DNA from 2 places in the Streptomyces bottropensis ATCC 25435 genome. Region 2 is predicted to be linked to the other one. Evidence: predicted binding sites of a transcription regulator. Region 2 holds the regulator's gene; the other holds the start of a gene.

Region 1 (4,209 bases), 1.2 Mb from region 2:
CCGAGGGCGACCACCAGCAGACCGGTGAGTCCGGCCGTCATACCGCCGAGCAGCCAGGGACGGCGCCGGCCGAAGCGGCTGGTCGTGCGGTCGGACAGCGCGCCGAACACTGGGTTGCCGAGCATGGCGAGCAGCGCGCCGACGGACAGCACCCGGCCGAGGGCCGCACCCCGGTCCGCCTCCGGCACGATCTGGTTCACGCGCAGGGCGAGGGTGACGACGACGGGGGTGAGGACCGCGAGATAGGTGCCGAACTGGGCCAGGGCGAGGCCGAGCACGAGTCGGGCGGGAGCCGTCTCGCTCCGGTCGGCGGGGCCGGGTGACGCGGGGGGCAGAGGTGACGCGGGGGTGTGAGCGGTCGCCTCGCCGAGCGGGACGGCGTCCGGGGTGACGGCCATGGGCTCTCCTGGGGGACGAGGGCGGCGGCGTCGCCGCGCAGGCCCGTTCAGGGAAGCAGCAAAACCGAGTGGGTACTAGGTTTTGGACAAGTGGCCACCATCACGCGGAAGATGGCTTGAAAGGACAGATTGATTACTCGTGTAACCGACGGTCAGTCAGAGACCTGGGGGCGGTCGGGCGGGGGCTAGGGTGACGGCCATGGTGCGGAACCGGAGGTCAGCGGGGTCCGGCGAGGGTGGGCCGGCGGAGGCCGGCGGGGGCGGGCCGGAGGGGTCCGGCGCGCGGGGCTCGTACGCGGTCGGGGACGAGCGGCGGCTGCGCATCCTGGACGCCGCCGTCGAGAATTTCGCCCGGCGGGGGTTCCACGCCGCCTCGCTCGCCCGCATCGCCAAGGATGTCGGGATCACCCAGGGCGGGCTGCTGCACCACTTCCGCAGCAAGGAGGATCTGCTCGTCCAGGTGCTGGAGCGCATAGACGACAGCGACCGGGAGCGGTTCTTCTCCCGACGGTTCGACTCGGCGGCCCAGATGTTCGCGGCGCTCGTGAAGCTCGCCGAGTACAACGGCACACGGTTGGGCCGCACCCGGATGTTCAACGTCCTTGCCGCAGAGGCGGGTGACCCCGAGCATCCCGCCCACGCGTACTTCGTCCGGCGGTATGCCGAGGTCGTGGACACCGTGGGCGGGGTGCTGCGGCGGGGGGTGGCCTCCGGTGAACTGCGGGCCGGCACAGATGTCGTGGCCGTGGCGCAGGAGTTGGCCGCCGTGATGGACGGGCTGCAGATCCAGTGGGTGCTGGATCCGCGGGGGTTCGACATGGCGGGGCGGTTCCGGGCGTACGTGGAGCGGGTGTCACGGGGGATCGGCGCGGAGGGTTGTTCGTAGGCGGGCGGGCACGTGCGCGGGGGGCCCGGGGTGCGGGGGCGTCGCTGCTGTCGAGCCGCTGTGAATCGGGTCGAGGGTGGCGGAGGTCACAGACAGGGGCGTGTCGGAGCGTCGAAGGTGGGGCGAAACGGAAGGAGCGCCTCGCTTTGGATGCCACCGAGGCCGTGAAGCCCGTGAACGCCGTGCAGCCGGTGGAGTTCCTGAAGTCCGCTGAGCCCTTGGAGCCCTTGGAGCCCTTGGAGCCCGTGCGGTCCGTGCCGTCCGTGGGGCCGGACGAGACCATGGCGACCGGGGCGGGAAGGGCATGGGCCGACGTGTCGCCGTCGGTGAACGGGCCCGCCCTCGACGGCATCCCGCGGCAGCCCGGCGCGGCAGCCGCCCGCGCCCGGGTGCCGGATCGGGACGCGGAGCCCCCGGCGCGCGAAGAACCCGCGCCCGCCCCGCTCCCGTGCACCCGGCTCCCGCGCACCCGGCTCCCGCGCCTGCCGCTCCCGCGCCTGCCGCTCCCGCGCACCCGGCTCCCGCGTCCCTGGCGTCTGCTCCCCACCCCCGTCGCCACGCCCTTCACCTTCTTCTACGCCTCCGTCCTGGTGGTCACCTCGATCGTCGCCGAGTACGCCGGCCCCGCCCTGGTGCACGCGCTCCACCAGGGCTCCAGCACGGATGTGGCCCACCTGGTGCGGGCCCCGGCGCTCGTGCTGTTCGCGAGCGCGTTGTGGGTGGCGGGCGGGGTCGCGTCCGTCTATGCCGTGGGGTTCCTGCTGGTGCTGACCGCGCTGGAACGCCGGATCGGCGGGTGGCGCACGGCCGGGGTCTTCCTGCTCGGCCACGCCCTCGCCACCCTGGCGACGGAGGTTCCGGTGGGCCTCGCCGTCCTGGCCGGCCGTCTTCCCGTCAGCTCCCTCCACCGCCTCGACTACGGCATCAGCTTCGGGGTGGCGGCGAGCGCGGGCGCTCTGGCGGGGCTGCTGTCACCGTGGCTGCGGTGGCCGATGCTGCTGATGCTCGGCGGGATGCTGGTGAACGACCTGCTCGCCTTCACGGACCCGATGACGAACTGGGGGCACCTGCTGGCCCTGGCGATCGGGGTGGCGACGTGGCCGGTCGTGCGGCGGTGGAGGCGGGCGGCGGACCGGGGCGACTGGGGACGCCGACGTCCGCCGCAGGCCGGTGCGGGGCGGTCCGGGGCCACGACGGTCGGCGGCGCGTAGCCGGGCCGGTCGCGTCGTGCGGGGCCCCGTCGGGCGCCGACGCGTTCCCGTGGCCCGACCGCCGCAGGCCCAGCGCTGATCGCCCACAGCGAACGCCCCGCCCCTCGGGGAACATTCCTCGGCTCATGTGCATTGAGTCGGCGTAGCTCAACTTGACTGCCGAGGGAGAGATCATGGCTTCGACGTCCACACCGCTCACCCTGCCCGTGTTGCCGCTCGACGGGGAGGTCGTGCTGCCGGGAATGGTGGTGCCGCTGGACCTCAATGACACGGATGTACGGGCCGCGGTGGAGGCCGCGCAGGCGGCGGCGCGGGCGGAGCCCGGGAAGCCGAAGGTGCTGCTGGTGCCGCGGATCGACGGGTCGTACGCGGCCACCGGTGTGCTCGGGACCGTCGAGCAGGTCGGACGGCTGGCCGACGGGGACCCCGGCGCGCTCATCCGCGCGGTCCGCCGGGTGCGGATCGGGGCCGGCACCACCGGGCCCGGCGCCGCGCTGTGGGTCGAGGGGACGAGCATCGACGAGAGCGTGCCGGAGCCGCTGCCCGGCCAGGTCGCCGAACTCGCCAAGGAGTACAAGGCACTTGCCACCAGCTGGCTGCGCAAGCGCGGCGCCTGGCAGGTCGTGGACCGGGTGCAGGCCATCGACGACGTCTCCGCGCTCGCCGACAACTCCGGTTACTCGCCCTTCCTCACCGTCGAGCAGAAGATCCAGCTCCTGGAGACCGGCGACCCCGTCGCCCGGCTGAAGCTCGCCACCCAGCAACTGCGGGACCACCTCGCCGAGCAGGACGTCGCCGAGACCATCGCGAAGGACGTCCAGGAGGGCGTCGAGAAGCAGCAGCGCGAGTTCCTGCTGCGGCGCCAGCTCGAAGCCGTGCGCAAGGAACTGCGCGAGCTGAACGGCGAGCAGGACGGCGAGGAGTCCGACGACTACCGCGCGCGTGTCGAGGCCGCCGACCTGCCGGAGTCGGTACGGGAGGCCGCGCTCAAGGAGGTCGACAAGCTGGAGCGGTCCAGCGACCAGTCGCCCGAGGGCGGCTGGATCCGGACCTGGCTCGACACCGTGCTCGAACTGCCCTGGAACGAGCGGACCGAGGACGCGTACGACATCCGGGGCGCCCAGCGGGTGCTCGACGCCGAGCACGCCGGTCTCGAGGACGTGAAGGAGCGCATCACCGAGTACCTCGCCGTGCGCAAGCGACGTGCGGACCGGGGGCTGGGCGTCGTCGGCGGGCGGCGCGGCGGTGCCGTGCTCGCGCTCGTCGGGCCGCCCGGTGTCGGCAAGACCAGCCTCGGCGAGTCCGTGGCCCACGCGATGGGGCGCAAGTTCGTCCGCGTCGCGCTCGGCGGCGTACGGGACGAGGCGGAGATCCGCGGACACCGGCGTACGTACGTCGGGGCGCTGCCGGGACGGATCGTGCGGGCCGTCAAGGAAGCCGGGTCCATGAACCCCGTCGTCCTGCTCGACGAGATCGACAAGGTGGGCTCCGACTTCCGGGGCGACCCGGCCGCGGCCCTGCTCGAAGTCCTCGACCCCGCGCAGAACCACACCTTCCGGGACCACTACCTGGAGGTCGAGCTGGACCTGAGCGACGTCGTCTTCCTGGCCACGGCCAACGTGCTGGAGTCGATCCCCGAGGCGCTGCTCGACCGCATGGAGCTGGTCCGGCTGGACGGGTACACGGAGGACGAGAAGGTCGTCATCGCCCGGGA
Region 2 (4,209 bases):
GACCGCTGTCGTGCTCGCGACCGCCGGCGGTCTGCTCACCGCGACCGCCATGCCCGCGTCCGCCGCCGTGACGTGCGCCTCGCCCGTGTTCAAACGGCAGTTCTTCGCGAACACCTCCTTCTCCGGAACGCCGAAGAAGACCGACTGCGACAGCGCCATCGACCAGGACTGGGGCACCGGCGCGCCCGCCACCGGCGTGCCGTCCAACAATTTCGGTGTCCGCTGGACCGTCACCCGGGATTTCGGCTCCGGCGGCCCGTTCACGCTCTCCGTCTCCGGCCTGGACGGCATCCGCGTCTATCTGGACCCGGGCACGACCGAGGCCCGCAAGATCGACCTCTGGAAGAACGTCTCGACGACCGTCTCCAAGACCGTCAACCTCACCATCCCGTCCGGCAAGCACACCCTGCGCGTCGACTACGTCAATTGGACCGGCTCCGCCAAGGTCAAGTTCGCGTACGCGCCCCGGACGTCGGCCACGGTCGACCAGGCCAAGCCCCTCGCCCCGACCGGTACCGGGTTCGACTACATCATCGAGCCGTACGAGTACACGACCGCCGTCGTCACCTGGGCGCGCAACAAGGAGATGGACCTGGCCGGTTACCGCGTCTACCGGAAGGTGGCCGGCACCAGCGCCTGGACGAGGGTGGGCACGACCACCAACCTCAGCCACTCCGACACCCCGCCGTCCACCGGACAGTCGTACACCTACGAGGTCCGCGCCTACGACAAGGCGGGCAACGAGTCGTCCGGCAGTGCCGACCAGGGCCCGATCCCCACGGACGACGTGACCGGCCCCGCCGCGCCTGTCCTCGGCGCCACCGCCGTGGAGGCGTCCAACAACCTGACCTGGACGGCCTCCGCCGACGCGGTCAACTACCGCGTCTTCCGCAAGACGGTCTCCGCGACCTCGTACACCACGCTCGCCGACACCACCTCCACCAGTTACACCGACACCTCGGCCCGGTACGGCACGGCGTACGACTACAAGGTCAGCGCGATCGACGCGGCCGGGAACGCGACCGCCTCCGGCGTCGTGCGCAGCACGCGGAGCATCACCCCGCCGCAGAACGTGACCGTGACGACGCCCAGCTGGGGAGCGGTGTTCACCTGGACGGAGCCGGCGGGCGGCGACACGGCCGACTACCGCGTCCTCCGCTCGGAGACCTCGGCGGACGGCTCCAGGCAGTGGACGACGGCCGACTGCCGCAGCCGGAAGACCAGCACCGACGAGGCCGGCGACACGGTCCGCAGCTGTACCGACTACGACGGCGCCCACGGCGTCCCGTACCACTACGTGATGACCCGGAAGAACACCGCGGGCCTGTGGTCCACCGGCTCCGCCGAGCTCACCGTCACCCGCCCCGGCGACGAGATCCCGCCGCCGCCCGTGACCGGCCTGACCGCCGAGCCGCTGGAGTACGGCGTCAAGCTGGACTGGGACGACAGCGCGGACGCCGACCTGGACAGGTACGAGGTCTACGAGCAGCCGACGCAGTGGGGCACCCCCCAGTACATCGGCACCGTGGACGGCGGCCGCTCCGAAACCGTTCTGCCCGAAGCGGCGGACGGCGAGAGCACGCACTTCATCGTCGTCGCCCACGACATCTACGGCAACTCCCTCATCGACACGGTCGACCCGAACGTCGACCACTGGAGCCAGCTCGCCTCCAAGGTCGCGGTCACCGAACTCGACCTCACGCCGACGTCGTTCCCCGAGGAGACGGCGGCCTGTCTGCTGTACGCCTCGGGCATCCGGGCGGGGGGCGTCAACGTGGACCCGGACTGCGACGACTCCGTCGTCACCGGGGCCGCCGGCCTCAACGTCCACCGCTGGGACCGCGCCACGAGCCAGTACGTCCGCGTGAACGACGTACCCCTGGCACCGGGCACCACCTACTGGGTCGACACCACCGCGCCCGCGGGAACGACCCTTCACTACGTGGTCTCGGTCGTCGCCCAGGACGGCTCGGAGACCTTCACCAACGTGGACTCGGCCGTGACCCTGCCGAGCGGCTCATAACGCGAGCGGCGAGCGGGCACGGCGCCGAGCGCACGCGAGGGGCCCGGAGGTTCAGCTGAACCTCCGGGCCCCTGACGTCACGTGACCAACCGTCAGTCTGACGGCTGCCGCCCCTTCGGCCGCCACACCACCAACGCGCTGCTCTGCTGCATCTCCTGATACGGCACCAGGTCGCGCCGGTAGGAGGCATGGACCGCCGCCTCGCGCTGGCGCATGGTCGCGGCGGCGCCGTCGAGGGCGGCCTCCATCTCGGCGACCCTCGACTGCAGGGCCACGACTTGGTTCTCCAGCTCGATGATGCGCTTGATGCCGGCCAGGTTGATGCCCTCGTCCTGCGACAACTGCTGGACCGTGCGCAGCAGTTCGATGTCGCGGGCCGAGTAGCGGCGGCCGCGCCCGGCGGTGCGGTCCGGGGAGACCAGACCCAGGCGGTCGTACTGGCGCAGGGTCTGCGGGTGCAGACCGGACAGCTGGGCGGCCACCGAGATGACGTACACCGGTGTCTCTTCCGTCAGCTGATAGGGGTTTCGACGGCGGCCGTCCATCACATTCATGCTCCCTTCGCGGCCTGGAACAGCTCCGCCCGCGGGTCCTCGCCCGCGGTCGCCTCGCGATACGCCTCCAGGGCGTCACGAGCCTTCCCCGACAGGTCCTTCGGAACACTCACCTCGACGGTGATCAGCAGGTCCCCGCGGGTGCCGTCCTTGCGGAAGGCTCCCTTGCCCCGGGCCCGCATCGTACGGCCGTTGGGGGTGCCCGGAGGCAGTTTCAGGGTGACCGGCGGTCCGCCCAGGGTCGGGACCCGGACCTCGCCGCCCAGGGCCGCCTCCGGATACGTCACCGGGACGGTCACCGTGAGGTTGTCGTCCTTGCGGCCGAACACCGGGTGCGGGTCGACGTGCACGACGACGTACAAGTCGCCTGCCGGGCCGCCCCGTTCACCGGGGGCGCCCTTGCCGCGCAGCCGGATCCGCTGGCCGTCGGAGACGCCCGCCGGGATCCTGACCTGCATGGTGCGGGACGACTTGGCGCGGCCCGACCCCTTGCAGATGTCGCAGGGGTCCTCGGCGATCAGGCCCCGGCCCTTGCAGTCGGGGCAGGGGTCGGTCAGGGAGAAGCCGCCGCCGGAGCCCCGCGCGACCTGGCCGGTGCCGACGCACGTCGGGCACACGCGGGGCGTGCCGTTGGCGTCGCCGGTGCCCGAACAGGCCTTGCAGGGCGACTGCGAGGACATCCGGAGCGGGACGGTCGCGCCCTCGATGGCCTCGGTGAAGCTCAGCGTGACCTCGGACTCGATGTCCTGGCCGCGCCGGGGCTGCACCCGCGTGGTGCCGGAGCTGCCCCGGTTGAAGAGGCCGCCGAAGACATCGCCGATGCCCCCGCCGAAGCCGCCCGCCTGCCCCCCGCCCTGGGCGCCGCCTCCGAAGAGGTCGCCCAGGTCGAAGTTGAACGAGCCGCCGCCTGCGCCCGGCCCCGGGCGGAAGCCGCCGTTGCCGAAGAGGGCGCGGGCCTCGTCGTACTCCTTGCGCTTCTTGGGGTCACCGAGGATGTCGTTGGCCTCGGAGATCTCCTTGAAGCGCTCCTCGGCCCTGGTGTTCCCCTTGTTGGCGTCCGGGTGGAACTCGCGGGCGAGTTTGCGGTACGCCTTCTTGATCTCGGCCTCGGTGGCGTCCTTGGGGACGCCGAGGACCTTGTAGTAGTCCTTCTCGATGAAGTCCTTGGTACTCATCCGCGACGTCCCTCCTTCCGCTCAACCTGCATACCGCCTGCGTCAGCCCTCGTCCGGGCCACCGCTCTCCTTGTCGTCGGCACCGGAGGCACCGGAGGCGCCCTCGGACTCCTCGGCCTTGGCGGACTGCGCACCGGGCTGCGGTTCGGCCACGGCCACCCGCGCGGGGCGGATGGTGCGCTCGCCGATGCGATACCCCGGCTGGAGAATCGCCACGCACGTCGTCTCGGTGACGTCGGGCGCGTAACTGTGCATCAGGGCCTCGTGGATCGTCGGGTCGAAGGGCTCGCCCTCCTTGCCGAACTGCTGCAGGCCCATCTTCGCCGCGACCGTCTCCAGCGACTCGGCGACGGACTTGAATCCGCCGACGAGTTCGCCGTGCTCCCGCGCGCGGCCGATGTCGTCGAGCACGGGCAGGAGTTCGGTCAGGAGGTTCGCCACGGCGATCTCCTTGACC

What was found. The regulator HspR, encoded in region 2, represses chaperone genes until heat shock. The targets are predictions, from matches to a motif close to TTGAGNNNNNNNNNCTCAA.
Region 1: a site for HspR is predicted at 2,628-2,646, ahead of lon (endopeptidase La). Genes of this name have one in related genera too.

Annotation. Positions count from the first base shown of each region.
Region 1 covers NZ_KB911581.1:1,631,833-1,636,041, forward strand. Annotated here, with positions in the region: gene STRBO_RS0107370 (MFS transporter) at 1-398, opposite strand, end outside; gene STRBO_RS0107375 (TetR/AcrR family transcriptional regulator) at 598-1,284, shown strand; gene STRBO_RS0107380 (rhomboid-like protein) at 1,431-2,495, shown strand; gene lon (endopeptidase La) at 2,669-4,209, shown strand, end outside.
Region 2 covers NZ_KB911581.1:403,006-407,214, reverse strand. Annotated here, with positions in the region: gene STRBO_RS0101860 (fibronectin type III domain-containing protein) at 1-2,023, shown strand, start outside; gene STRBO_RS0101855 (heat shock protein transcriptional repressor HspR) at 2,116-2,568, opposite strand; gene dnaJ (molecular chaperone DnaJ) at 2,574-3,752, opposite strand; gene grpE (nucleotide exchange factor GrpE) at 3,795-4,209, opposite strand, start outside.